2 regions of the Janthinobacterium salmonicoloratum genome follow, and region 2 is predicted to be linked to the other one. Evidence: predicted binding sites of a transcription regulator. Region 2 holds the regulator's gene; the other holds the start of a gene.
The links. Region 2 encodes FliA, which starts transcription of late flagellar genes. Its sites were predicted from a motif close to CTAAAGTTTNNNNNNNNNNNGCCGNTA; they were not measured.

Region 1: ACQ4WY_RS21130 (DUF5610 domain-containing protein) is a predicted target of FliA. The motif match lies at 8,412-8,438, and genes of this name have one in related genera.

The regions. Positions count from the first base shown of each region.
Region 1 covers NZ_JBNYXV010000004.1:317,982-332,520, reverse strand. The annotation lists gene ACQ4WY_RS21175 (M24 family metallopeptidase) at 466-1,593, shown strand; gene ACQ4WY_RS21170 (hypothetical protein) at 1,773-2,060, shown strand; gene ACQ4WY_RS21165 (VanZ family protein) at 2,082-2,507, opposite strand; gene ACQ4WY_RS21160 (SDR family NAD(P)-dependent oxidoreductase) at 3,057-3,821, opposite strand; gene ACQ4WY_RS21155 (TPM domain-containing protein) at 3,909-4,430, opposite strand; gene ACQ4WY_RS21150 (TPM domain-containing protein) at 4,430-5,263, opposite strand; gene ACQ4WY_RS21145 (LemA family protein) at 5,265-5,879, opposite strand; gene pyrF (orotidine-5'-phosphate decarboxylase) at 6,047-6,871, shown strand; gene sbcB (exodeoxyribonuclease I) at 6,915-8,363, opposite strand; gene ACQ4WY_RS21130 (DUF5610 domain-containing protein) at 8,510-9,139, shown strand; gene ACQ4WY_RS21125 (GGDEF domain-containing protein) at 9,141-10,106, opposite strand; gene ACQ4WY_RS21120 (HPF/RaiA family ribosome-associated protein) at 10,366-10,743, opposite strand; gene ACQ4WY_RS21115 (DUF1345 domain-containing protein) at 10,945-11,610, opposite strand; gene ACQ4WY_RS21110 (MFS transporter) at 11,649-12,899, opposite strand; gene ACQ4WY_RS21105 (CDP-6-deoxy-delta-3,4-glucoseen reductase) at 12,983-14,008, opposite strand; gene ACQ4WY_RS21100 (SDR family oxidoreductase) at 14,021-14,539, shown strand, end outside.
Region 2 covers NZ_JBNYXV010000001.1:1,846,198-1,860,736, reverse strand. The annotation lists gene flhB (flagellar biosynthesis protein FlhB) at 1-638, shown strand, start outside; gene flhA (flagellar biosynthesis protein FlhA) at 635-2,731, shown strand; gene flhF (flagellar biosynthesis GTPase FlhF) at 3,044-4,372, shown strand; gene ACQ4WY_RS08620 (MinD/ParA family ATP-binding protein) at 4,365-5,228, shown strand; gene ACQ4WY_RS08615 (RNA polymerase sigma factor FliA) at 5,276-6,007, shown strand; gene ACQ4WY_RS08610 (flagellar motor protein) at 5,989-6,735, shown strand; gene motD (flagellar motor protein MotD) at 6,741-7,511, shown strand; gene ACQ4WY_RS08600 (CehA/McbA family metallohydrolase domain-containing protein) at 7,621-9,231, shown strand; gene ACQ4WY_RS08595 (translation initiation factor Sui1) at 9,323-9,685, shown strand; gene ACQ4WY_RS08590 (hypothetical protein) at 9,758-10,615, shown strand; gene ACQ4WY_RS08585 (flagella synthesis protein FlgN) at 10,667-11,134, opposite strand; gene flgM (flagellar biosynthesis anti-sigma factor FlgM) at 11,143-11,451, opposite strand; gene flgA (flagellar basal body P-ring formation chaperone FlgA) at 11,563-12,258, opposite strand; gene flgB (flagellar basal body rod protein FlgB) at 12,450-12,902, shown strand; gene flgC (flagellar basal body rod protein FlgC) at 12,905-13,306, shown strand; gene ACQ4WY_RS08560 (flagellar hook assembly protein FlgD) at 13,322-14,017, shown strand; gene ACQ4WY_RS08555 (flagellar hook protein FlgE) at 14,071-14,539, shown strand, end outside.

The DNA of each region.
Region 1 (14,539 bases), on a different contig from region 2:
CCGTTCGCCGTTCGAACTGGACCGTACCAGCAAACCTGGAAAACTGCTGCGACGGGGCACGGAAGACGATAAGGGACCGATTGCCACGTGGCCGTGTTGCAGCAGCAGGTGACGGCTGCCTTCGACGGCTGGAAGGCGCGCCGTCAGCTTTGGCCCGGCCATGCCGCACACCGTGTACACGGGGCATTCCGAACATGAGTTCATCACGGAAAAGCAGCTGCTGCTGAACTTGCAGATGTACACAGCCGTGCTGATCGAACTGGCGAAATAGCCGCTTGCAAAAATAGACGGAAGTCATAGACTGCAAGCCTGGGACGAGTCCGGGCGTTGAACTTTTTCTGCGCATGCTGGTCTTATGTTTCCATGTAGGAAGGGAGCAGCTATGCATGAGCAACAGGATACCCGGCTGGCGCCAGGCAGGGCAGGTGGAGTGGCGCCACGCTTGAACCCGGACGAGGGGCCGTCATGAACTGGCCGCTGGAACGGGAGGTGGGGCACAAGCTGGCGCAGATGCGGGGCTGGCTGGAACAGGAGCGGGCCGGCGCCGTGCGCCTGCGCGGCGTGGACTGGTTTGCGTGGGCCACGGCGGGCGCGTCGAACAGCCATTGCCATACGGCCGAGTGCGGCTGCGCGGAAGTGCTGGTGACGCGCGACGCCGCCTACATCCTGACGGACGAAGCTGAAGCCATGCGCATGCGCGAAGAAGAAGTGCGCGGGCCATGGACATGGCAAGTGTCGCCCTGGATGCAGCCGCAGCTGTATGAATTGCGCGAGCATTTCGTGCAGCATGTGGCCGGCGGCGCGCCGGTCCTGTCCGACCGGCCAGGCTTGCACGAACGCAGCTTGCCCGTGGCCCTGCGCGAAGAGCGGCTGGTGCTGCTGGAATCGGAGCAGCAGCGTTACCGGCAGGTGGGGCAGCTGGCTGCTGGCGCGGCCGCGGATGCATTGCGCCTTGCGCGCCCCGACTGGAGCGAGCTGGAGCTGGCCGCCGCGTGCGTGCGCGCGCTGTGGCTGCGGGGCTTGCAGGCTGTGCATGTGCTGGTCAGCGGCGAGGAGCGCCAACAGCGTTATCGGCGCGCGCCGCCGGCGCAGGTGGTGCTGGGCGCGCAAGCCGTACTGGCCCTGTGCGCGCGGCGTTTTGGCCTGTGCGCCAGCCTCAGTCGTCAACGGCGCTTCAACCCGGCGCAGCATCGCGCCGATGGCACGGCGGTGGTGATGGACGATGCCGATGCGGCCATGCTGGCGCTGGAAGCGGTGGCGCTCGACGCTTGCGAAACGGGCCATGCGCTGAGCATGGTGTATCACGCGCTCGACAGCGCCTACGCGTATGCAGGCCAGCCCGATTCCGTGCGCACCAGCCGGCAGGGCGGCATACATGGCTACCTGGCGCCCGAAGTGGCAGCCGGCGCGCACACGGAAATCATCCTCAAGCGGGGCATGGCGCTGGCTTTCCACCCCAGCCTGCCTGGCAGCACGGTGGAAGACACGTTTCTGCTCGACGGCAACCAATTGCACAACCTGACGCACGACCCGGCCTGGCCCTCGGCCGTGGTGCAGGGACGCACTCGGCCGTTGACACTGGCGATGGATTGAGCCTGGCCGTCTGCTAGCGCGAGCCGCCGTACCGCCTGCGGCTTTGCAGGGATGTTCGGCGGCCGTCATTGCCGATTGAGCCAGATCAAGCGTCTAATTGCCGTGCTTGGTATAAACGATGCTGGCAAGCACCATTTTGTACGTCCGCACGTTTCCTCACTGTTAAATCGGGAGAAAAAATGTCATCTGGCCCTACCGCAAAACTGATCGATGAGTTGGTGCTGGCCGTCGTCGGCACTGCGCACGATGCCCGTGCGCGCCATGTCCTGGCCCAGGCCTTGCATGGCCTGGTGCGGCTGGCGCGCTCGGAACAGTTGCTGGACATGCAGCGCGATGCGGCACGCGCCATGGGGGCAGGCAGCCGGCGCGAAACGCGCGCCCTGATGCGGCGCCTGGGCAAGCCCAGCGCGCGCAGCCAGGGGCAATTGCGGCTGGAATTGCAAGATAGCGTAGCGGACCGCGCCTGACGGGCGCGAGTCATCCCCCGTTCAGGCCTCGGGCAGCGGCGCGCCCTTGTCCAGGGCAGCGGCGACCATTTTCGGCCAGAGGAAATACAACGGCAGGCAGACCGCCGCTGCGGCCGTGATATCGACCACCCAGTCGCTGACGGCGCCATGACGGTAAGGCAGGAAACTCTGGATGAATTCGTCCAGCGCGCCCATGGCCGCCACCATCAGCATCGACAGCAGCGCGCGGCGCGCCATGCCGCCGCCCGTGCCGCTGAACAGGATCAGGGCCAGCACGCCATAGCCGAGGGAATGCAGCACGCCGCCCGACGCATATTGGCCCACGTCCGCGCGCACGCCGGGAATGTCGCCGATCAAAATCACCAGGGCATACAACAGCAGCGCGGTGCGGTAGCGCAGGCGTTCGTAGCGGTCGGCAAAACAGAGTTCGGGCAAGGGTGCAGGCATGAGGCGTCAGGACAGATGGAAAGATCGTCACAATATCATGGGCATGGCGGGCCGCCGTGTTTTTGCGCAGGAGCTTGCCGTGCAGGCAAAAAAAAGGCCCGCGGGGACGCGGGCCAAAAACCCAAATGAAATGGGTCAAGAGTTGAGAGTTGCTCGGTACTCACCATGTCGCGCTCCTTGCCGGCGCCCGCCACGGTCATGAAAGGGGAGTGGTGTGCCATCGCGGCACACCTGTCTGTAGTCAGGCATATCGGTTGCCTGTACAGCAGATGAAGCAAGTATAGGGGGCGAACATGACGGGCTGATGACACGCCGCAACATTTTTTTGCGACAGGCAGAATGCCTGGAAAGATTATGCATCATGGCAAGAATGGCCATGTTTCAGCAGTGACAGCAAAAAAAAAGCCCGCTGGTGAAAGCGGGCTTAAAACTATTTTCTTGGAGGAGAATAGTGGAGACAGGTGCATTATGCTGCGTCGCACGATATGTGTCTAATGGTCTTTTCAGATAACCATTATCGTTTTTTGATATAACTGTCTGATCCTGCCTTCACTCCTTCACGGCCACCGTGTAGTTGAGCGCCATGCGTCCGCCATCGACATAGATGGTCTGGCCCGTCATGTAGGTGGCGTCGTCGCTGGCCAGGAAGGCGGCGATGCCGGCCACTTCTTCCGGTTCGCCGCAGCGGCCCAGCGGCGTGCGCGACAAGATCGTGTGGCGCGCCTCCGGGCTCGACAGCACCGCCTGCTTGGCCAGTTCCGTCAGGATGGTGCCCGGGCCGATGCCGTTCACGCGCACGCCGTGCGATGCCAGGTTCAAGGCCATGACCTTGGTCAGCTGGTTGATGGCGCCTTTCGACACCACGTACGGCACCTGGTTCGGAATGGCCAGCTCCGCATTCACACTGGACATGTTGATGATGCAGCCGCTGTTGCGCTTGACCATCTCGCGCGCCACGGCCTGGCCGCACAGGAACATCGATTTCAGGTTGATGCGCATGACCCTGTCGAAATCGTCTTCGCACACGTCGAGGAAATCGGCCGCATGCGTGACGCCCGCATTGTTGACGAGGATATCGATGTGGCCGAACTGCGCCAGGGTTTCCTTCAGCATGGCATCGACATCCGCCTTCTGGCTGACGTCGGCGCAAAAGAAGCGCGCCTGCGGGCCGAGGGCGGCGGCCGCCTGCGCGCCTTCTTCCTTGATGTCGACCAGCATCACTTGCGCCCCTTCGGCGATCAGGCGGGTGGCGCAAGCCAGGCCGATGCCTTGCGTGGCGCCCGTGACGATGGCGATTTTATTGTTCAGTTTCATGTGGGTTCCTCGGCGGGGTGTGGGGGCCGCTCTGCCCAAGCCACAGGCTTGCGCGGCAATGGGCAGATTTTAATCCCTGGGCAGGAATCAGAGGAGGATGGGTTCGTTCGGCAACTGGTTGCCGCGCGTGCCATCGGCGGGGAAGTGGCTTTGCAGCAAGGTATTCAGCTGCTGTAAGGCATCGAGCGTGCTGTCGTGATAATTGCCATCCTTGAACCCTTTCGTCATGGTCCGGCACACTGCTTGCCACTGTTCCGGCGTCACGCGCCGGCCCACGTGGCGGTCGGCGACGATATCGACCTGGTGCTCGGCCAGGTTGATATAGATCAGCACGCCAACGTTGTCTTCCGTATCCCACACACCATACTGAGCGAACAGTTCGCGCGCCCGCTCGCGGTTGCTCACGCCCTGGTAAGCCATGCCCGGGGTCAGGGCCGCTTCGACGATCAGGCGCACTTCCGCCTGGTGCATCACTTCACCGTCGGCGATGGCCGTTTCGATGGCTTTCAGGGTGCGTTCGGGAAAGGCATTGCGCGCCGTCGCGGGCGTGCCCCGTAAATGTTTCAGGGCGCGTCCGCAGCGTTGTCCGAATGTCAGTTGTTTCGTCATTACCAATCTCCCGAGGCGCCGCCGCCGTCAAAACCTCCGCCGCCGCCACCGAAACCTCCGCCGCCACCGCCACCGCCAAAACCACCACCGCCGCCGAAGCCGCCGCCGCCGCGGTTGTTCAGCGCCTGGCTGAGGATGCTGCCCAGCACGACACCGGTGGCGCCGCTGGACCAGTTGCTGCCGCGCTGCAGCCGGGTAGGCCCGCCGCGCGAGCGGAACAGGGTCAGCACGACGAGGAAGCCGAAGAACAGCAGCGGCAGCCAGAAGGTCAGGCCGCCCGCTTCCACGGTGGCCGGCGCTTTCTGCTGTGCAGGTGCGGGGAATTGCTCCTGGTTCAGCAGGGTGGAGATGGCGCCCACGCCAGCTACCAGGCCGCCGTAATAGTCATTTTGCTTGAAATGGGGGGCGATGACGTCTTGCAGGATGCGTTTCGATTGCGCATCCGTCAGCACGCCCTGCACGCCACGGCCCGCTTCGATGCGCAGGCGGCGCAGGGACGAAGGGTTGTCCTTTGCCACCATCAGCAGCACGCCGTCATCGACGCCCTTGCGCCCCAGCTTCCAGGCATCCGTCACGCGGATGCTGTATTGCTCGATGGCTTCCGGTTCCGTGCTCTTGACCAGCAGCACGGCGATCTGGCTGCCCGTCTTGGCTTCGTAATCGGCCAGCACGCCTTCCAGCGCCGCTTTTTGCTTGGCGTCCAGCATGCCGGCGTCATCCGTCACGCGCGCCGCCAGTGGCGGCACGGGCAGCAAGCCCTGCGCGCCGGCCGGTGGCATCGTCCACAGCAGCAGCGCCGTCGCCAGCGCCGCCAGAGAAGACCAGGCTTTCATCTTATTTGCCAAAGTTGACGGTTGGCGCGGTCGAGATGGCTTTTTCATTTTCCACCGTGAACGATGGCTTGACCTTGTAGCCGAAGACCATGGCCGTCAGGTTGTTCGGGAAGCTGCGCGCATGCACGTTGTAATCCTGCACGGCGACGATGTAACGCTGGCGCGCCACGGTGATGCGGTTTTCCGTGCCTTCCAGCTGCGACTGCAAGTCGCGGAAACTCGTATCGGCCTTCAAGTCAGGGTATTTCTCGGACACCACCATCAGACGCGACAGGGCCGACGACAGCTGCCCCTGTACTTGCTGGAATTTTTCGAAGGCGGCCGGGTCGTTCAGCACTTCGGGCGTGATCTGGAAACTGGTGGCGGCGGCACGCGCCTTGGTCACCGCTTCCAGGGTTTCGCGCTCATGCGTGGCGTAGCCCTTGACGGTGTTCACCAGGTTAGGGATCAGGTCGGCACGGCGCTGGTACTGGTTGACCACTTCGCCCCAGGCGGCCTTGGTGGCTTCGTCCTTTGTCTGGAAGTCGTTGTAGCCGCAGCCTGTCAGGACGCCGGCCAGGACGGTGACGCTCAGCGTCAGGCGCAGCCATTTGGTGAATTGATTGGTGATTTGCATGATGGGTTCCGTGCAGAGTAAGGGAGGTGAGGCAAATATACCTGAAACGGCCCGCGATGTCGGTTTAATAAGCGCTGGCCGCCGCTCCTGACTGCCTTGAGACGCCGTGGCAAGCCTGCGCCGCGTTACAATACGGGGTTTGCAACTGAATATAGAGAAGGTGTGCCGTGAATTTCATCAATAAATTATCCGCCGCGTGGACGGCCAATAATTCCCTGCTGTGCGTGGGCCTGGACCCGGACCTGGCGAAATTGCCGGCCGAACTGCGCGATCTGCCTGATGGAATCACCACCTTTTGCACGCGCATCATCGATGCCACGGCCGATCTGGCTTGCGCCTTCAAGCCGCAGATCGCCTATTTCGGCGCGCTGGGCGCGGAAAAGCAGCTGGAAGACATCTGCCGCTACGTGCGCGAGAACTACCCGCACATCCCGCTGATCCTCGACGCGAAACGAGGCGACATCGGCGCGACGGCCACGCAATACGCGCGCGAAGCGTTCGAGCGCTACGGCGCCGACGCCGTCACCGTGAATCCGTATATGGGCGAGGATTCGCTCGATCCCTACCTGGCGTGGCAAGACCGCGGCGTGATCATCCTGTGCCGCACTTCGAACCCGGGCGGCTCGGACCTGCAATTCCTCGACACGGACGGCGTGCCCCTGTACCAGCGCGTGGCGCGCCTGGTGGCCGAGAAGTGGAACAAGAATGGCCAGTGCGCGCTCGTCGTCGGGGCCACCTTCCCTGAAGAACTGGCGCAAGTGCGCGCCATCGTCGGCGACATGCCGCTGCTGGTGCCCGGCATCGGCGCCCAGGGCGGAGACATCGCCGCCACGGTCGGCGCGGGCCAGACGGCGAACGGCATGGGCATGATGATCAGCTCTTCACGCGCCATCATCTACGCCACGCCGCAAGCTGGCGAAGATTTCGCCGACGCAGCGCGCCGCGTGGCGATCGAGACGCGCGATGCGATCAATCAACATAGAGCTGTTTAAGTCTCAGCCATGAAAAATGCCGGGCTAGCCCGGCATTTTTCATTTAGTCGCGCTGCGGCGCGACGATCTCCGCGTAATCGTAGAGCTCGCCCAGAATTTCCTCTCCCCGCTCATCCACGGACTCCGACAGCACGTCGATCTCCGTAAACAACATTTCGATGGTGCGGGCGCCACCGTCGCCATCGAACAGGCGGGCGGCGCGGTGTTGTTCCCAGCGCAGGCTTTCCGCTTCGCTCAGGGTGTGCGGGAAATTGCGGGCGCGGTAGCGGAACAGCAATTCCTGCAGGCGTTCGTCGGAAAACGAGGGGCGGGCCGTGGCCAGCTTGGCCGGCGTATCGCGGCGCAGCGATTCGAGCAGGCGGCGGTCGTCGTTGCTGACGAAGCCGTTGTATAAATCTTCATCCACGTCCAGGGCGACATTCGCGCCCGGGCGCTGGAAGACTTCTGCCCAGATCGCATCCATGTTCGGCGCCGTGGCGGCCAGCTGCGCGTTGACCTTCGCCGCATCCAGATCGATGCCCCAATGCGCGGCCATGGCCGGCGACAGGGTTTTTAGATTGCCGACCAGCATGGGCGACTTGTTCAGATGCACGCTTTTCACGGGCAGGCGCGTCATGCCTTCCGGCATGGCCTCCTTGCGCGTGAACAAACGCGTGCGGATGGTGTCCGCGTCCAGGCTGAACAGTTCGCGTGGATCGTAGGCGCAATCCCAGACGAGGATTTCATTCTTGTTGCTCGGGTGCGTGGCCAGCGGCCAGACGACGCCCAGGCAGCCCCGTTCAGCGGGGAACATGCCCGACACGTGCAGGAAGGGCTGGCGCTCGCTGGCGGCCAGGTGCATGCCCATCTCGCTGGCGACCCGGTCCTTCTTGTGCAGCGCCAGGCAGAATTCGAACAGTTTTGGCTGTTTCTGCTTGATCAGGCGCGCCAGGGCGATGGTGGCGCGCACGTCGGACAGCGCATCGTGCGCCGCTTCGTGGACCAGGCCATTGGCCTTGCTCAAGTGTTCCAGTTTGAAGCTGGTCTGGCCATCGTCGCGCTTTGGCCATTCGATGCCTTCCGGGCGCAGCGCGTGCGTCATGCGCACCACGTCGAGGATGTCCCAGCGGCCGCAATGGTTCTTCCATTCACGCGCATACGGGTCGATCAGGTTGCGCCAGAACAGGAAACGCGTGACTTCATCGTCGAAACGGATGGTGTTATAGCCCACGCCGATGGTGCCCGGTTCCGAGAAGGCCGCCTCGATGGTGGCGGCGAACTGGTGCTCAGGCACGCCCAGCTGCAGACATTGCTGCGGCGTGATGCCCGTGATCAGGCACGATTGCGGGTCGGGCAGGAAATCATTGGCAGGCTGGCAATACAGCATGATCGGCTCGCCGATCTCGTTGAGGTCGGTATCCGTGCGGATGGCGGCGAACTGGGCCGGGCGGTCGCGGCGCGGCTGGGCGCCAAAGGTTTCGTAGTCGTGCCAAAGAAAGGTCTGCTTAGTCATTGATGGTCGTTACTTGATTGGTTGTCCGGGCCGGTAAAAGCGCCACTGCTATAGTTTTCTGAAAACCTGCCGATACTACACGAGAGGATGGCCATCATCGCGTTTCCCGCATGGTGGCATACATTGCCCGTTCAAGGAGGTCTATCGTGTCAATTCCCATCGCCGCAAGCGGCAATTCCACCCCTTCCGTGACTTCCGTCAGTACGGGCGTTGCCGGCAAGGACGATAAAGTCCAGCAAAAGGACGGCGTCAAAACTGAAATGAGCGTTAACGACCGCAGCAAGCTGCAATTGAACGCTTCCATCATGCAGGCCTCGCTGAACGTGTCGATCGGTTCCGAGAACGAGCCGCTGGCGCTGCTGTACAAGACGGCCATCACCAACATCAATGAAGCGTTGAAGGGCCAGTACGGCGAGGACGCGATCCAGAACGCGGCATCGCAGGATAACAGCGCCGAAGCGACAGCGAGCCGCATTGTATCGCTGTCGACCGGTTTTTTTGACGCCTACAAGAAACAGAATCCCGGCATGGACGACGATACGGCCCTGACCAAGTTCATGGACACCATCAGCGGCGGCATGGAAAAAGGCTTCAAGGAAGCGCGCGATATTCTGGGCGGCTTGAAAGTGTTGCAAGGCGATATCGCCGGCAACATCGACAAGACGTATGAGCTGGTGCAGAAGGGCTACGCGGATTTCATCGCCGCGCACAGCAGCAAGAAGGATGACGCTGCCAAGCCGGATGCGACCAAGCCGGCCGACAGCAAGGCTGCCTGAACTACAGCATGACCTTGTTGCGACCGCTGGCCTTGGCCCGGTAAAGGGCCGCGTCGGCCGCGGCGATCAACGCATGGTCGTCCTGTTCCGCCGCCAGGCTGGCCACGCCGAAGGAACCCGTGATGTGCGGCAGCGCGCTGCGCATGTCGGCGAAGATGACGGCTTGCTGCATGCGTTCGCACAGGCGCTCGGCGACCCGCAGGGCCACGTGTTCGTTAGTATCGGGCAAGATCACCATCATTTCCTCACCACCATAGCGCACGGCAAAATCCGTGGGCCGCAGGGCTGCGCCCAGCACTTGCGCGGCGATGCGCAGTGCCTGGTCGCCTGCCTGGTGGCCGTGCGTGTCGTTGAAGCGCTTGAAATGGTCGAGGTCTATCATCACCAGCGACAGCGGCGAGGCGCTGGCGTGGGCCGTGACGATCATGTTTGGCAGTAAATCGGTGAGCCAGGCGCGGTTGTACAAGCCCGTCAGGCTATCGACCATCGACAGCTGGCGGTAGAATTCCCCCAGTTTCTGGCGGCGGCGCAGCAGGGCATTCGCGGCGCGGATGCGGAAGGACAGCAGCCGCAGCAGGTTGCGCGCCAGGCCGTTCGATTGCTCGATCAATTCCCAGACAATGGCCGCGTCGATCACCAGTAAATCGGTTTCTTCCAGGGCCGAAATGGCGGCCAGGTTGCTCGCTTCATCGAGTACCGATTGTTCGCCCACGCTTTCGCCGGGCAAGACCTTGCTGACGGTGCCGTCATCCATGCCCGTGTGGGTGTCGGCGGCCACGGCCAGTGAGCCGCGCAGGACGATGTACAGGCTGGCGCCTTGCGTGTCGGCAATAGCTTCGCCCGCTTCGAGGCGCATGACGGGGCAGGGTGCCAGCATGGCTGCCGTCTGGCTGTCCGCCCCATCGCGAAATAGCTGTAAATCGCCGATGTTGCAGCCTGAAGCGCCAAAGTTGCCGATCTGTTCCACAATCACACTTTCAAAAAGCCGGCGCGCGAGCAGGGAGCCGGTATCTTCATGATAGCGTAAAGCGGCCTAGACCGTAACGGCAAAGGCTTGCTTGATGTCACTTACTGTGAGAAATACGACAATTATTTCAATGTCGCGTTAATAAGCTGAAATGATGATTGTTTTAGTATTGTTATTGCCGCGCGCAAAAGGCGGGCCAGATGTGCAAAGGCAGCCTTGAACGGCTGCCTCAGTCTCTGGAAATCTTGCGGGTGGGGAATTACTCGGCGGTTTCTTCCGCTTCGGCCGTATCGATTACGGCATTTTTGCCGGTGGCGTGGCGCTTGCTGTCTTGCAGGCGGCCCAGGGCGCTATCGATGGCGCGTTTCAGTTTGTCAGTGGCGCCGGCAACGGATTGATGCACGGTGGCGCTCTGTTCGGTTACGGCAATTGCTTGATAGCCAGCAACGCGTGCTTCCATGACGCAGCGAATATCGTCGGCGCCGCCTTTCGGGCCATTCGTGTCGCTGATGTGGACTTCGATGCGGGTCAGGTTGTCGCGGAAGCGGTTCAGTGCGCTTTCAAGTACGGATTGCACATGTTCGTTCAGTCCAGCGGTGTTGGCGATGGTGCTGTCGGTATGAATATTGATTTGCATATGCTTACTCCTGTCAATTCAAAAAAAACCCATCTCAGGCGTGTTGAGGCCTGGTTGCTGCCACATGCACAAGACCTCTGTGCATGGAACTTATCTTACTCCTCTTTCCAGTATTTCAAGAGGGTGCGCACGATTAAGATGAGCTTAACCCTTCAGCCAGGTCAAGTTTCCTCATGGAATTTTTTCGGTTCGCCGTCAGCCTTACCCATTAATGAGACCGGCGGCAATATTGATCGACAGCCCCAGCACGACCAGGTTGAAGAAAAAGCTGAGCACGGATTGTCCCAGCACGATCTGCCGCATCAATCTCGTCTGCACGGAAACGTCCGACGTTTGCACGGCGACGGCGATGGTGAAGGCGAAATATAGAAAATCCCAGTAATCGGGGTTTTGCTCGTCGTCGGGAAATTTCAGGGGGCGTAGCGTGGGGTCGGCCTGGTAATACAGGTGGGCATAGTGGAAGCAGAACAGGGTGCCGACGAGGAACCAGGAACCGACCAGCGTCAGGATCGTCAGGCAATAATGCAGCGCGCGCTCGTCCGGCGCCAGGTCTTTCATCGACGATAGCTGCGAGACGATGGCTACCAGGCTCATCACGGATGCGACGGACAGGGCCGACAGCACCGTGGCGGCCCGCTCATCCTGGCGCTGCGCCATCACCTTCACCTTGTGATGGTTGGCGTGCATCATCATCCAGGCCATCGTCGCCAGGTAGAACCAGACGGCCACGTTCCACGCCGTCAGCAGGCGCGTCATCTGTTGCCAGGAGGAGGGCAGCAGCAGGCCGGCCGCCACGCCGACGGCCGTGGCCATGCTCAGGTGGGGGCGGCTGCGGATGAAGCTGTGGAAGGGAAGCGTGATTTTCATGGTGCGTGTTCGTCAGTGGCGATAGCGCATCTTAGCGCTTAGTTTGCGCTCGCGGTGGCCGTCCTGGCGGCCGCTTCCTTCTCGTGGTGGGGAAAGCGGTCCATGCGCGACAGCACGGGGAACAGGACGGCCCAGATGCCCGTCACGGCCAGGGTGGCGGCGCCGCCGAAGAGCACGGCGCGCACCAGGCCGAACCAGCCGGCCGTCAAGCCCGATTCGAATTCGCCCAGCTCGTTCGAGGCGCCGATGAAGACGGCATTCACGGCGCTGACCCGGCCGCGGATCTCGTCCGGCGTCTCGAACTGCACCAGCAGGTGGCGGATGTAGACGCTGACCATGTCGCCGGCGCCCATCAGGAACAGCGCCGCCAGCGCCAGCGGGAAATAGCTGGTGCTGCCCAGCACCAGGGTGCCCAGGCCGAAGACGGCCACGCCGCCGAACATCCACGCGCCCACGCGGCGCGTGATGGGGAAGATGGCCAGCGCGATCGAGCACAGGGCCGCGCCGGCGCCCGGCGCCGTGCGCAGCAAGCCCAGGCCGCTGGGGCCGATATGCAGCACGTCGTGCGCGAGCGCCGGCAGCAGGGCCGTGGCGCCGCCGAACAGCACGGCAAACAGGTCGAGCGAAATGGCGCCCAGCACGATGGGTTTCGACCAGACGAAGCGCAAGCCTTCGAGCAGGGTATGCCAGCTGACGGGTTCGCGCTTGACCACTTGCGGCGCAGGCGTGGTGGCGCGCATCAGCAAGACGGACACGACCAGCAGCGCGGACGAGATCAGGTACACCACCTTGGGACCGAAGTAATACAGCAAGCCGCCCAAGGTGGGCCCCAGGATGATGGCCACGTGCGAGCTCGACGAGCTGAGCGCGACGGCACGGCTGAAGTGTTGCGTGGGCACCATGTTGACCAGCACGGCTTGCGTGGCCGGCATCATGAAGGCGCGCGCGCTGCCGAACAGCACCAGCACGGCGAACACGGGCCAGACGATGGCGAGTCCACTGAGCGTAAAGGCCAGCAGGGCCAGCGCGCAAGCCAGTTGCGCCGCCAGGCACCAGGCGATGATGTTGCGCCGGTTGTAGCGGTCGGCCACGTGGCCGGCTGGCAGGATCAATACGAGGAAGGGGGCGAACTGCGCCAGGCCGATCAGGCCCAGGTCAAACAGGCTGCCCGTGATCTGGTACACCTGCCAGCCGATGGCCACGCTTTGCATTTGCACGGCCACGGTGCCCAGCACGCGGGCGGACAGGTAACAGGCGAAGTTGCGGTGACGCAGGATAGCGAGAGGCATGAAATTTCCAGGAAGCAGCGGGGTGGAGCGGTGGCGGCAGCGGGCGCCGCGCCAGCCGCGCCCCGCTGTCTGGAAGGTAACGCTTACTTTGCCAGGTCGGCTTCCGTGGTGAAGGCGTCGGCGTAGAATTCGTCGGCTGGCAGCTGGCACAACTGCACGAAATCGCGGTTGGCCGACTCTACGACGATCGGTGCGCCGCAGGCATACACTTGATAAGCGGACATATCTGGCAAGTCGGTGATGACGGCCTGGTGCACGAAGCCCGTGCGGCCGCTCCAGGCGTCTTCCGGCAAGGCGTCCGATACGACGGGCACATAGGTGAACTGCGGCAAGTCGGCGGCCCACTGGCGGCATAGCGCGTCCATGTACAGGTCGTGCGGACGGCGGCCGCCCCAGTACAGGGTGATCGGGCGCGGGGATTGCTCGTTGATCATGTGCTCGACGATGGCTTTCAAGGGGGCAAAGCCCGTGCCCGAGGCCAGCAGCACGACGGGCTTGTCGGAATCTTCGCGCAGGAAGAAGGTGCCCATCGGGCCTTCGAAGCGCAGGATGTCGCGCGCTTTCATGGTGCCAAAGACCTGGTCGGTGAACAGGCCGCCCGGCATATGGCGGATGTGCAGGCTCACGGGGCCGCCTTCAACGGGTGCGCTGGCCATGCTGTAGCTGCGGCGCTTGTTGTCGCGCAGCATGATTTCGATATACTGTCCGGCGCGGTAGTGCAAGCGCTCGCTGGCTGGCAACTGCAGGGTCAGCACGACGACGTCGGGCGCGACTTTTTCGATGGTGGTCACGCGCGACGGCATTTTCTTGATCGGATAGTCGCTGCTGCCCGCCACTTCGCGCGCCTGCACCACCAGGTCGCCCTGGGGCACGGCACAGCACAGCAGCGAGTAGCCGGCGGTCGCTTCATCTTCCGTCAAGGAGCGGGCTTGGTATGGCTTATGCTGTACGCTGCCGGACACGATCTTGCCCTTGCAGGAACTGCAGGCGCCGCTTTTGCAGCTATACGGCAGGCCGACGCCTGCGCGTATCGCCGCCGACAGGACGGTTTCGTCCGCTTCACAGCTGAATTGGTGGCCGCTGGGCTGAACAGTAATTTGAAAAGTCATACAATCCTTGAGATGAAAAATATGTTAATGCACTCTTTGCGCAAGCCGTCAGGCTTGCCGCGCCTGCTGATCCTGGGCTGCGGCGACGTAGGCATGCGGCTGCTGCCCTTGCTGCGCACGCGTTTTCGCGTCTTTGCCGTCACCAGCCAGCCGGCGCGCTGCGCGCAGCTGCGGGCGGCCGGCGCCGTGCCCATCGTGGCCAACCTCGATGACCGCGCCAGCCTGAAACGGTTGGCGGGACTGGCGACGATGATCGTGCACCTGGCGCCGCCCCGGTCGTCGGGCTTGCTGGACCAGCGCACGCGCAATCTGGCCGCCATTTTACCCGAGCATGCACGCATGGTGTATGTGAGCACCAGCGGCGTGTATGGCGATTGCGCTGGCGCCTGGGTCGATGAAACGCGGCCGACGGCGCCGGCGAATGCGCGCGCGAAGAGGCGCGTCGATGCCGAGCAGGTCTTGCGGGGCTGGGGCGTGCGCCGCGGCGCCAGCGTGGCCATCCTGCGCGTGCCCGGCATCTATGCGGACGAC
Region 2 (14,539 bases):
TGATCAGCCTGCTGATCACGGCCTTCCTGCTGATCGTCGGCGCGCTGGGCCTGATCGCCGCCATCGACGGTCCCTACCAGATGTGGCACTACGCCAACAAGATGAAGATGTCCTTACAGGAAGTCAAGCAAGAGTCGAAGGAGTCGGACGGCAATCCGCAGATCAAGGCGAAGATACGCCAGATGCAACATGAAATGTCGCGCCGCCGCATGATGGCCGACGTGCCGACGGCTGACGTGGTGGTGACCAATCCTACCCACTACGCGGTGGCGCTGAAGTATGGCGAGAATTCGCGCGGTGCGCCGCAGGTGGTGGCCAAGGGTATCGACGAGGTGGCGGCGAAGATCCGCGAACTGGCGGGCGAGCACAAGGTTGCCATCCTGGAAGCGCCGGCCCTGGCGCGCGCGCTGTACAAGCACACGGACATCGGCGACGAGATTCCCGAGGCGCTGTACGGCGCCGTGGCCGAAGTGCTGGCGTATGTGTTCCAGCTGCGCAGCTATGGCAACGGCCATGGCGATCGCCCCGACAAGCCGAAGAAACTGGACGTGCCGCCCGAGCTCGATCCGCAGAACCCCGCATCGCAGACCCCGCCCGCAGCCGGCGCGGCAGACAAGAATAAAGGAAGTACACCATGAACGGCCTGAGATTGCCAGCCTGGCTCAGCGGAATGAGCAACAACGCCAGCAAGGGCCTCGCCGCGCCGATCATCATCATCATGCTGCTGGCGATGATGGTGTTGCCGCTGCCCGCCTTCATCCTCGATATTTTCTTCAGTTTCAATATTGCGCTGTCCATCATCGTGCTGCTGACGGCGCTGTACACGGTCAAGCCACTCGACTTCATGGCGTTCCCGACCATCCTGCTGGTGTCGACCATGCTGCGCCTGTCGCTGAACGTGGCGTCCACGCGCGTGGTGCTGACGGAAGGCCATACGGGCGCCGACGCGGCCGGTAAAGTGATTGAAGCGTTCGGTCACTTCCTGATCGGCGGCAACTACACGGTCGGTATCGTGGTCTTCATTATTTTGACGATCATCAACTTTACCGTCGTGACCAAGGGTGCGGGCCGTATCGCCGAGGTGGGCGCCCGTTTCGCGCTGGACGCGATGCCCGGTAAACAGATGGCCATCGATGCCGACCTGAACGCCGGCTTGATCGGCGAAGACGAAGCGCGCCGCCGCCGCACGGAAGTGGCGCAGGAAGCGGAATTCTATGGCGCCATGGACGGCGCCAGCAAATACGTGCGCGGCGACGCCATCGCCGGCATCATGGTTACCGTCATCAACATCGTCGGCGGCTTGCTGGTGGGCTTGCTGCAGCATGACATGGGCTTTGCCGATGCGCTCAAGAACTACACCTTGCTGGCCATCGGTGATGGCCTGGTGGCGCAGATTCCTTCGCTGATCATTTCCACGGCGGCCGGTATCGTCGTCTCGCGCGTGGCCAGCGAGCAGGACATCGGCACCCAGCTGGTGGGGCAGCTGTTTGCGAAACCGCAAGTACTGTATATTACCGCCGGCATCATCGGCGGCATGGGCCTGATTCCCGGCATGCCGAACATGGTCTTCATCCTGCTGGCCTCGCTGCTGGCCGGGTCCGCCTATTTGATCAGCAAGAAACGCACGCAGGAAAAAGAGGCGGCCGAAAAGCCGGCCGAAGTGCCGCAAGCGACCGTGGCACCCGAGCAGGAAGAAGCCAGCTGGCAAGACATCATGCCCGTCGATACGCTGGGCCTGGAAGTGGGCTACCGCTTGATCCCGCTGGTCGACAAGACGCAGGGTGGGGAATTGCTCAAGCGCATCAAGGGCATCCGCAAGAAATTCGCCCAGGAAGTGGGTTTCCTGGCGCCGCCCGTGCATATCCGCGACAACCTGGAACTCAAGCCGTCCGCCTACCGCATCACCCTCAAGGGCGTGGAAGTGGGCGTGGGCGAAGCGTTCAACGGCCAGTTCCTGGCCATCAATCCGGGCATGGCCAGTGGCACCTTGCCGGGCCTGGCCACGAACGACCCCGCCTTCGGCTTGCCCGCCACCTGGATCGACGCCAGCTTGCGCGACCAGGCGCAATCGATGGGTTACACGGTGGTCGATGCGGGCACCGTGGTCGCCACGCACTTGAACCACCTGATCACTTCGCACGCTTCCGAGCTGCTGGGCCGCGCGGAAGTGCAGTCCCTGCTCGACCACCTGGGCAAGGATGCGCCGCGCCTGGTGGAAGACCTGGTGCCGAAGATGCTGTCCCTGTCGACCCTGCAAAAGGTGTTGCAGAACCTGCTGGCCGAGGGCGTGCATATCCGCGACATGCGCACCATCATCGAAACCCTGGCCGAGCATACGGTCAGCACGCAAGACCCCAACGACCTGACGGCGCTGGTGCGCGTGGCCCTGGGCCGCGCCATCGTGCAGCAATTGTTCCCCGGCGCGGCCGAACTGTCCGTGATGACGCTCGACAGCCGCCTGGAACGCCTGCTGATGCAAGCCATGGGCAATGGCGGCGATGGCGCGGGCATCGAGCCGGGCCTGGCCGACACCATCGCGCACCAGGCAGGCCTGGCTGCTCAGCAGCAGGAAGCGCTGGGCCTGACGCCGGTGCTGCTGGTGCCGGCGCCGCTGCGCGCCTTGCTGTCGCGTTTCCTGCGCCGCGCCTTGCCGCAGCTCAAAGTGCTGTCGCATGCGGAAGTGCCGGAAACCAAGACGATTCGCGTCACCAGTCTGGTGGGCGCGCAGTAGTTGGCATTGTTAGCATCGGGGTCAGACCCCCGCCAGCGTTAGCGCCGAGCTTTGCGTTAGCGTCGGTGGGGGTCTGACCCCAGCCTCCCGGCCCTTGCTTTTGGTCAAATAAACATCAATTTCCTCCCGGCAAACTGAATAACGGGTACTTTCCCGTCCTGTTCCTTCGATCGTTTCCTGCAAGCATCGCTAATAATGGAAACTGTCCGGGTGATCTGTGTCCATGTGGAAGACAGCATCCAAGCAACAGGAGTCGACGATGGTCACACAGTTCAGCCAATATTGCGCCACCCCCGCCTTGGGAGGCCGGTCATGAATGTGAAGAAATTTACGGGCGCCTCGTCGCGCGATGCGCTGCGCAAGGTGCGCGAGGCGCTGGGCCCCGATGCCGTGATCCTGTCGAACCGCCAGGCCGATGGCGTGGTGGAAATCCTCGCGCTGGCCAATGACGATGCCGCTTCGCTGGCCTCGCCGCCGGCCGCGTCCGAAATGGCCCAGCCCCGTCCCCAGTTGCAGACCCAGTTCGCCACGCCGCAGCGTCCGGCCGTCCCGGCCCAGCGCCCGGCTGCGCCACGTCCTGCCGCACCGCGCCAGGCAGCCGGCGAGCCAGTGGACATGGCCCGCATGCAGCAGATGATGGCCAGCGCGCTGGCGCACGTCAAAGAGAACGCCGCCGCCGAGATGAGCGGCATGATGAATGAAATCCGTGCCATGCGCGGCATGATGGAAACCCAGCTGGCGGAAATCTCCTGGGGTTCGACGCAGCAGCGCGAGCCGCAAAAAGCCGTCGTGCTGCGCGAAATGCTGGCGGCCGGTTTTTCCGCCAGCCTGGCGCGCTACCTGATCGACAAGCTGCCGGCCGGCCTCGATGGCGCGCAAAGCATGCGCTGGATCAAGACTGTCCTGAGCCGCAACCTGAATACGGTGGCCAATGAAGACGCCATGCTGGAGCAGGGCGGCGTGTTTGCCCTGGTCGGCCCGACCGGCGTCGGCAAGACCACCAGCACGGCCAAGCTGGCGGCCCGCTGCGTGATGCGCCACGGTCCGGAAAAGCTGGCCCTGATCACCACGGATGCCTATCGTATCGGCGCGCACGAACAGCTGCGCATCTATGGCAAGATCCTCGGCGTGATGGTGCATTCGGTGAAGGATGAAGCGGATTTGCGCATCGCCCTGAAGGAATTGAAGAACAAGCATACGGTGCTGATCGATACGGTGGGCGTGAGCCAGCGCGACCAGATGGTGACGGAACAGGTAGCCATGCTGTCGGGCGCCGGCGCCGATGTGAAACGCCTGCTGTGCCTGAATTCCACGGCGACCCAGGAAACCCTCAACGAAGTGGTGCGCGCCTATCAGGGCAGCGGCCTGGCCGGCTGCATCATGACCAAGCTCGATGAAGCGGCGTCGATCGGCAATGTGCTCGACGTGGTGATCCGCCAGAAACTGAACCTGTTTTATGTGTCGAATGGCCAGCGCGTGCCGGAAGACCTGTACCTGGCCGACCGCGGCTACCTGATCGACCGCGCCTTCAAGCTCAAGCGCGATGCGGCGGCCACGCAGTTTTCCGATGCCGAACTGCCGCTCCTGATGGCGCAGGCGGCCGCCCGCAACAATGAAGCGCGCGGGGTGCGCCTTGGCTAATTTCGATTTCGACCAGGCCGAAGGCTTGCGCCGCATGCTGGCCGGCCCGCAGCCGCGCGTCATGACATTTTTATCCGCCACGCCGCAGGACGACAAGGGCGCCATGCTGGTCAACCTGGGCGCCTCGCTGGTCTACGGCGGCAATGACGTGCTGCTGCTCGACGCCAGCGGCGGCAGCGATGGCGTGGCTGCGCGCCTGGGACTGGCGCACGGCGCCAGCCTGCGCGACGTGGCGCGCCAGCAGTGCGGCTTGAACCAGGTCATCCACCAGGTACCGCAAGGTTTTGGTGTGGCCAGCCTGGGCGCGCGCAACCACCTGATGGACAGCATGGACTATGCGGGCGAGGACGAACTGCGTCGCCTGGGCAAGACCTTCGAAGTGCTGGCGCGCCAGAGCGGCATCGTGCTGGTCGACGGCGTCGTGGCAGACGAGGGCGATTGCTTCCCCGTGCCGCTGATGGCTTCGTCCGATATCGTCGTGCAGGTCTCGACCAGCGCCACCTCGATCAAGGCGGCGTACTGCCTGATCAAGCGCCTGAGCCAGGAACTGGGACGCCGTCCCTTCGGCATTCTCGTCACGGGCGCTTCCGAATCTGAAGCAAAAGTGGTATACGATAATATGGCGCAGGCGGCAAGCCGCTATCTGGCCGTGAAGCTGACCTCGATGGGGTCGGTGCCTGCAGATGAGTATCTGCACCGCGCAGCGCGGTTGGGCCGCAGCGTGGTCGATGCCTTTCCGCTGGCGGGAGCCTCGGTGGCGTTTCGCGGACTGGCCGAGCGGCTGGCCCGTTCGGCGCCGCCGGTGCTCGGCGGCACCTTGTACCAGACGGGGAGCCTGCATCAGTTCAGCGCCTGAAACCAACCGTAGCACCAGATAAAAGACGAGAAAACAATAAGCAGCCTATGTACACGGTCAAAGGGAAATCGAACAAGGACTATTTGCTGACGGAGCACATTCCGCTGGTGAAGCGTCTGGCGCACCATATGAAGGCGAAATTGCCGCCTTCGGTCGAGGTCGATGACCTGATCCAGGCCGGCATGATCGGCCTGCTCGATGCCATTAGCCGCTATGAAGAGACGCATGGCGCGCAGTTCGAGACGTATGCCGTGCTGCGCATCCGCGGCGCCATGCTCGATGAATTGCGCACCAGCGACTGGCTGCCGCGCAGCATGCGCCAGAACATGCGCAAGATCGAGGAGGCGATGAGCACCTTGCAGCAGCGCCTGGGCCATCCGCCGACGGAGTCGGAAGTGGCGAAGCTGCTGAAAATGTCGCTGGTCGACTACCAGGAAATGCTGGGCGATGGCGGCGGCCACCAACTGCTGTACTACGAAGACTTTCATGACCCGGACGGCAATGACAGCTTCCTCGACCGCCATTGCGTGGACGAGGACAGCGACCCCTTGCGTTCCCTGCTCGATACCGATTTCCGGCAATCCGTGATCGATGCCATCGACGCGCTGCCGCCACGCGAGAAAATACTCATGGGCCTGTATTACGAAGAAGAGCTGAACCTGAAGGAGATCGGCGCGGTGATGGGCGTGTCCGAATCGCGCGTCTCGCAGCTGCATACCCAGGCCGTCGCGCGCCTGCGCGCAACCTTGAGGGAGCTGGCGTGGACTGGTCCAGCGTAATCGGGCTGGCGCTGGCGCTGGCGGGCCTGCTGGTCGGCCAGGCACTGGAAGGCGGCAAGATGGCCTCCCTGCTGCAGCCGGCCGCCTTTGCCATCGTCATCGTCGGCACCTTCGGCGCCGTGCTGCTGCAAACGCGGCTGCGCACCTTCGTGCGCGGCCTGGAAATGCTGCGCTGGGTCTTCCTGCCTCCAGCCGATACGCGTGCCGCGCTGGCGCGCGACATCGGGCAATGGAGTTTGACGGCGCGCCGCGACGGCCCGCTGGCGCTCGAGCGCCTGATGGAAAACACGGCCGACCGCTTCAATGCCAAGGGCTTGAGGATGATCGTCGACGGCATCGCGCCCGACAAGCTGCGCCAGCTGCTCGACGTGGAAATTTCCGCCTACGAAATGGCCGAGCGCCAGGCTGTCAAGGTGTGGGAATCGGCGGCCGGCTATTCGCCCACCATCGGTATTCTGGGCGCCGTGCTGGGCCTGATCCATGTGATGGAAAACCTCACCGACCCAAGTAAATTAGGCAGCGGCATCGCCGTGGCGTTTGTCTCCACCATCTACGGCGTGGGCCTGGCCAATCTGCTGTTCCTGCCGGTAGCGAACAAACTTAAGGCCATCGTCACGCGCAGGGTGCTGCAGTACGAAATCACGGCCGCCGTACTGTACGACATCGCCACGGGCGACCATACGCGCATCATCGAAGAGCGCGTTTCCAGCCTGCTGCACGAGCATTGACCATGATGCGGCGCGCGCGCAGGAAGTATGACGAGGAACCGGACAACCAGGACCGCTGGCTGATCTCGTATGCCGACTTCATTACCTTGCTGTTCGCCTTCTTTGTCGTGATGTATGCGATTTCGCAAGTCAACGAGGGTAAATACCGCGTCTTCCAGAACGCCATCGGCCAGGCCTTCAGCCTGGAAAAGGGCGCGCCGCCCATCATCATGGAAGCGCCGCAGGCGATTCCTTTGCCGAACCCCGCACTGAAACGCCGCACGGAAGCCATCCGCCGCGAGCGCGAGCATATGACGCGTCTGGCGCAAGACCTCACGTCGACCCTGGCGCCGCTGGTCAAGGAAGGCAAAGTGCGGGTCACGCAGACGAGCCGCGGCGTGAGCGTGGAAATCAATGCCAGCGTGCTGTTCGACCCGGGCGCGGCGCGCCTGACGGCCGAATCGGACCAGGCCCTGCGCGCCGTGGCCGTGCTGCTCAAGGATGACACGCACGACGTGCAGGTGGAAGGGCATACGGATGTGCAGCCGATCAGCAATTCCAATTTTGCCTCGAACTGGGAATTGTCGGCCGCGCGCGCGAGCGCCGTGGTGCGCCTGTTCATCGCCAGCGGCGTCAAGGCGTCGCGCCTGACGGCCGTGGGCCACGCCGACAACATCCCCGTGGCGCCGAACGCCACGCCGGAAGGGCGCGCGCGCAACCGCCGGGTCGCCGTGACGATTTTGTCCGGCATCCCCGAAACGGTGACGGAAGTGCCGACGGCACCGCCGGCCAACTAGGCGCGTTTCCAGGGCGGCGCCAGTGCGCCTGCGCCTTGGCGCGTGTCATTCGCTGGTCATACTGGAATGCTAGGCTGTCGCACTTCTTTTCAGCTTCCAGGTTTATCCCATGTCTTACTCCAGAATGTTGCTTCCTTCGGCTATCGCCATCCTGTTGAGCGTCGCCGCTTGCGGCGGCGATAGCGACCCGTCCAGCAGCGTGCCACCGCTCCCCACTGGCCGCTGGATCGCCGGCGACCTGCATACCCACACCACCCAATCGGCCGACGCCGATGTCAGCCAGACGCTGGACAAGGTACTGGCCAAGGCCTTCGGCAGCTACGGCCTCGACTGGATGGCGCTGTCCAACCATTTGCGCGTCTCCACGCGCGACGCACTGGGCGCGCCGCTGCCGGCGCCCATCCCGATGTCCATCGGCGCCGAGCGCTATGAAATTCCACGCGTGCAGGCCTTGCAGGCGGCCGGTACCTACGCCGACAAGCTGATCTTTTCCGGCTTCGAGTGGGACATGCCGACCCACGATCACATCGGCGTAGGCATGTTCGAGGGCGCGGACAAGCTCAGTGCCAGCACCAGGGGCATGAAGGAGTTCGAGTACCTGTTCACCACGCGCGACGCCAGCATGTTTGACGCTGCCGATGTGGCGGCATGGAAAGCCAAACATGGCGAAACCCGCTATAACAAGACGGCTGCCGATGCGCTGCAAGCCATCAACTGGCTCAAGCAGAACTATCCGGAGACCAGCTACGCCGTCATCAACCATCCGTCGCGCAACAAGGGCAGTTACAGCATCGCCGACTTGCGTGCCTTTAACGATGCCGCCCCCAACATCATGTTCGCCATCGAAGGCATGGTCGGCAACCAGATGGAACCGGACCGCGGCGGCTACACGGCAGCCTATACGGACGACAATGCGCTGCTGCGCGTGTATGGGGGCGTCGATTACGTCGTCGCCAAGCTGGGCGGGCCATGGGATGCGTTGCTGGGCGAGGGGCGCCGCATCTGGAACCTGACCGATTCGGATACCCACTTCAAGATCGTCGGCGGCAACAGCAGCGGCTATTTCCCCGGCGAGTATGCAAAGAACTATGTGTTCAACAGTGCGCAAGGCGCGCCGCTGGCGAAAGATTTGTTGGCCGGTTTGCGTTCGGGCAAGATGTTTTCCACTTACGGCGACCTGATCAACGCGCTGGACTTCAACCTGGCCAGCAAGGACGACCGCAAGGAGATGGGTGGGGAGCTGAAAGTCGGCAACGGCGATAAAGTCACCATTACCATCCGCTTCAGGAGCCCGGCCAAAAACAACTACGAAAAGCCCGTCGATAGCGGCGTGGCCGCCAACGTCAAGCCCGTGGTCGACCATGTCGATCTGATCGTCGGCGATGTGGGCGCGAAGGCGGCGGCGGGTACGCCGGCCTACAACGTTGCCGCCAATGCCAGCACGCGGGTGCTCAAGCGCTTCACCAGCGCGGACTGGAAAGCCGGGGCCGATGGCTACTACAGCGTGAGCTACGAAACGACGGCGACGAAGAACCAGTATTTCCGCCTGCGCGGCACCAATCTGGGGACCGATGTCGCCGGCCTGACGCAGGGCGGCGAGCCGCTGGCCGACCAGCGTACGGGCACGACGGACAGCACCCAGCGTTTCAATGACATCAACGACCGCAATTACCGCAGCCTGTGGTTCTATTCGAATCCCGTATTCGTCACCTTGCGTTAATACGGCGCCTGGCGCGCTGCCGGATGGGGCGGGGGATTGATTCCCGTCCCGCTTGGTACAATCGCGCCTTCTCCCTTTTTATCTCTCCATCATGAAAAGCAGTTCCCTGGGCGGTCTCGTCTACTCCACCGAAACGGGCCGCATGTGTCCCGCCTGCCGCCAGCCGCTGGCGCAATGCGCGTGCAAGGCGCAAGCCAAGGCGGCAACCGCGGGCGATGGCGTGGTGCGCGTATCGCGCCAGACCAAGGGCCGCGGCGGCAAGAGCGTCACCGTGGTCAATGGCTTGCCGCTGGACGCCATCGCGCTGGCCTTGCTGGGCAAGCAGTTGCGCACGCAGTGCGGTTCGGGCGGCACGGTCAAGGATGGTGTGATCGAAGTGCAGGGCGACCATGTCGAGACGGTGATGGCCGCGCTGCTCAAGCTGGGCCACCAGCCGAAAAAAGCCGGCGGCTGAGAGTGTGGAGGCGTGCGGCGCGCTGCCGTGCGCCTGTGGTAACGTGCGTTTCCCATCCATGCGCGGCACCTGATGATGAATAGCAAACTGACCGGTATCGCCCTTGCCGCCGCCATCGCGGCAGTGCTGGCGCTCGCGTACTGGTCCGCGCCCGACGGCGGCGCGCCGCAAGCGGGTGTCCCTGCCGCCGGCGCGCCGGCGGGACGCAGCCTGGCGTCGTATTTGACTATCGATGCCACCCCCGTCGCCGATGCCGTACCCATTCCCGTGACCCTCGCGCAGCGGCTCGAACGCCTGGGGGCCAGCGGCAAGCCGGAAGATGCGTATGCGGCCTTCAACCTGCTCGACGACTGCATCGTCTTCCAGCGCGAAAGCCGCTTGCCGGGGATGGAGTTCGAGCTGGGACGCGAGATGACGGTGGAAGAAAAAGCCGCCCAGCAGCAGCTGTGTGCGGGCCTGACGCAGCGCCAGCGCGAGGATCGCATCGGTTACCTGGCCGCCGCCGCGAAGGCGGGCGTGCCGGGCGCCGCCACCCTGTTCTTGTCGGAAGGGCCGTTCGGTGACCGCAGTGCGCTGCGCAACCGTCCCGACGATCCGCTGGTGCAGGCATGGAAGCGGCAAGCCATCGACCAGCTGACGGCGCAGGCGGACGCAGCGGAACTAACCAGCGTGTCTACCCTGATGATGGCGTATCTGCGCGATGGCGACGTGGTGCAGAAAGACGCGCCGCAAGCGTATGGCTACCTGCTGGCCCTGCGCCAGGTCTACGACGATATGCTGGCGCCCGGCGTCACCAATCCGTATCAGGATGAATACTGGCACTGGCTGCAGGCGGAACTGACGCCGGCGCAGCAAGCTGCCGCCAGCGCCAGGGCGCAAGCCATCGTGGCGAAATATCGCCAGCATGCGGGGCGTCCCGCGCACGGTTGAGCAGGCAAGGCCGCTGCGCCTTGCCGGGGATTGCTGTTAACTCAGGGGAATTTAGCCGATGACGACGCGCCGGCTGGCCGTGTTTGTCGTCGCTTGGCCGCTGGGGCCGTAGAAATTGCCGCTTTGTGCCGGAGGGCGCATGGCGTTCAGGGCGCCTTGCGTGTGCAGCATGTGCTTGTTGACGAGCAGGCTGTTCAGCCGGTTTTGTTCCTTGGCTTCGCGCGTCGTCTCGAGCAGGGCTTTCCACAGGGACGCCGCTTCCGCTTCGCCGGCGCCGACCAGCCAGTCTTCCATGCCTGCTTCGGCGGCCATGAAGCCCGCTGCCGCCAGCGCCTGGTGACGTTGCGCCGCCAGCTGGCTCAATTGTCCTACCAGTGCCGTCTTGCGCGCCGTGAGCTCCGTGATTGCATCGATGTCAGCCGCAACCAGATGCCGCTGTTCTTCTTTCATCAATGCCAGCAATGTGGTCATGAGCTGTTGCTCGTCGCGCAGGCTGGAAAACGGAGTCACTGATTGCATGAGGGAACCTATCTATTTCGTGAGTGCAGCAAGTCCTTGACCGTGTCGAGGAGACCGTCCGCCACTTTTTCTGAGTTGACCTGGAACTGGCCGTCGGCGATCGCGAGCTTGATGCGTTCGACTTTTTTCGTGTCGAACACGGCGCCGCTGCCGGCAGTTGCACTGGCCGCTAATGCCTGTCCTTGCGGCGACAGGCGTACATTGTCCGACGTCGTCGGTGTTGCCTGGGCTTTCTCGGCATTCCGGGCGCCGGAGGTGTTCGCGGGCGCCACCGGCAGGCCGGGATTGCTTTTAATGGTGTTGTCGGTAATTTTCACAGCGTGATCCTCGTCTGGTCGAAGTCAAAAAACTCCGGGATATGTGTCATTATCGGCACCTTCTGCCGAAACTTTAGTGCGCCAGACCACAATATCGCTGTCCATCCGTGTTTAAAACGCCACCTCCACCAAGCCGCCTGCGCGCGCCACGCCGCTGATCTGCTGGCCGCTCTGCGTGCGTACATGTACCGTCTGGCCATCGCCGGCGCTGCCGATGGCGCGTCCTTCTGATGCCACCTGGAAACCGTTGCCACTGGAGACGACGCGCACCAGCTGGCCTTGCATCACCACCGGCTTGCGGCGCAGGGTGTCGAGGCGCATCGGCGTGCCGGGTGGCAAGGAAATATTCGTGCTGGCGCCCACCACCTGGGCCATGTCGGTGGCGATGCCTGCCGGCAATGCGGCCAAGTCGCCCTGCATCGTCACCAGCTGGCTGGCGTCGATGGCTTGCCCTTGCGCCAGCGGCACGGCGCTGGCCACGTAGTCGCCGACGACGGCCACGTTGGCCTGCAAATAAATAGTCCAGTTGCTTGGCGCCGTGCAGCGCACGCCCACGGTGGTCTTGCCCCAGGCCCGCGCGCCTGGCGCCATGAACGCCTGCGGCGCGGGACAGGCTGCCAGGTTCAGGCGCGGATCGACGGCGCCGACGGTGACGGTGACCTTGCCCGGTAAGCCGTTGCTTTGGACTTGCAGGAATTGTTCCACGCTGTTGCGCAGCGCTTCCGGCGTCTGCCGGCCGGCGTTTTGCGCCTGGGCCAGCAGTGGCAGGGCGGCAAAAGCGAAGAAGAAAGCGAGCGGTGTTTTCATGGTGATAGGCCTCTGGAATAGTGCCATGATAGTGCGCGCCGCCCCGTTCGAAGCGCCGATTAAGGGGTAAAAGTATGGTCTGATCCGGCGATGGTCTTGCTGGTGGGCACCTTACTATGTTTCCTGTCATCACTAATCCGCCATCCTTCCGCCATCTCGGGCGCCAGTGGCAGATCTTTCCGGAGCCTGACATGATAGGGAAACTCGACGATTACATGCGCTTCAACGAGACGGCGCTGAGCCTGCGCTCGACGCGCCAGGAATTGCTCGCCTCGAATATCGCCAATGCCGACACGCCTAACTACAAGGCGCGCGATGTCGATTTTGCCGCCGCCCTGAAAGGCGCTATGGCGCGCAAGGACGGTGTGCCGCCGGCCCTGAAAGGCACGGCGCCGCAACATATGCCGGGCAAGGGCGTGGCCGCAGCCGCAGGGAGTAGCACGGGCGGCAAGGTCGAGACCCTGGCCGACGGCACGCCGCTGCTGTACCGCGCGCCGGCCCAGGGCGCCGTCGATGGCAATACGGTGGACATGGATCTCGAGCGCAACGCCTTTGCCGACAATGCCATCCGCTACGAGGCGGCCGTGACCTTCCTCAACTCGCAGATCAAGGGCATGCTGACGGCCATCCAGGGAGGACAATAATCATGTCGCTATTTAATATCTTCAATGTTTCCGGTTCAGCCATGAGCGCCCAGGCGCAGCGCCTGAACACGGTGGCCAGCAACCTGGCCAATGCCGACAGCGCCACCAGCGCCACGGGCGAAGCCTACCGCGCCAAGCAGGTGGTATTTGAAGCCGTGCCCATGGCCAACGGCGCCACGGCCGTCAAGGTGCAGAAGGTGATCGAAGACCCGTCGCCGATGAAGCTGGTCTACGACCCGAAGAATCCGCTGGCCGACGAGAAGGGCTACGTCACCATGCCCAACGTGAATACGGTCGACGAGATGGTCAACATGCTGTCGGCCTCGCGCTCGTACCAGACCAACGTGGAAACCATGAACGCGGCCAAGTCGCTGCTCCTGAAAACCCTTACCCTCGGCCAATAAGGCTGACTGATCATTATGGCAACCATCGACACGAACACCTCCGTCACCACCGACCTGATGGCGACGATGAATCCGAAGAAGACGACGGCCGCTGCAGGCAGCGTCGAAGCGGAAACGAACAAATTTCTCACCCTGCTGGTCACGCAGCTGAAAAACCAGGATCCGATGAATCCGCTGGACAATGCGCAATTGACGAGCCAGCTGGCGCAACTGTCCACGGTAACCGGCGTCAACAAGCTCAATACCACCGTGGAAAGCTTGAAAGCCAGCTACCAGCAAGCCGAATCCATGCAGGCGGCCAACATCATCGGCCACGGCGTATTAACGGCGGGCAAGGACATCAACCTGAGCAAGAGCGCCGCGCTGCTGGGCGTGGACCTGGCCACGCCAGCTGACAAGGTCAAGGTCATCATCTACAAGGATGGCAAGGAAGTCCATTCCATCGACCTGGGCGCACAGGCGGCGGGCACCTTGCCGCTGGGTTGGAACGGTTCCACCACCGATCTCGACAAGGACGGCAAGCCGGTCGTGCTGGCCGACGGAGCCTACACCTTCGCGGTGGAAGCGACGCGCGGCGGTACCAAGCTCACGGATGCGACGGCGCTGATGTTCGGTTCGGTCGCCAGCGTGTCGACGGGCGCGAATGGCGTGAAATTGAATGTCCCGGGCGTGGGCAGCATCACCATGGCCGACGTGAAACAGATTTTGTAAGCCGCTTCCCCTTAGCGTGACCCTCTACCCCTAATATCTACCAGGAGAACACAATGTCTTTCCAACAAGGCCTGAGCGGCTTGAATGGCGCCGCCAAATCGCTGGACGTCATCGGCAACAACATCGCCAACTCGTCGACGGTGGGTTTCAAGCAGTCGCAGGCCCAGTTCGCCGACATTTATGCCAACTCGCTGTATGGCGTGGGCGGCAACCAGGCGGGGATCGGCGTGTCGGTCTCGCAAATCGCCCAGCAATTTAACCAGGGTAATCTGGAATCGTCGTCGAATCCCCTCGACATCGCCATCAATGGCGGCGGCTTCTTCCGTACCAGCGTCAACGGCGCCATCCAGTATTCGCGCAATGGCCAGTTCCAGGTCGACAAGAGCGGTTTCATCGTCAACGCCCAGCTGGCGCAACTGACCGGCTATCCTGCTGACGTCAACGGCAAGATCGTTGCCGGCGCCGTCGTGCCCCTGCAGATCGACCAGTCGGACATGAAGCCCCAGGCAACGACCAAGATCG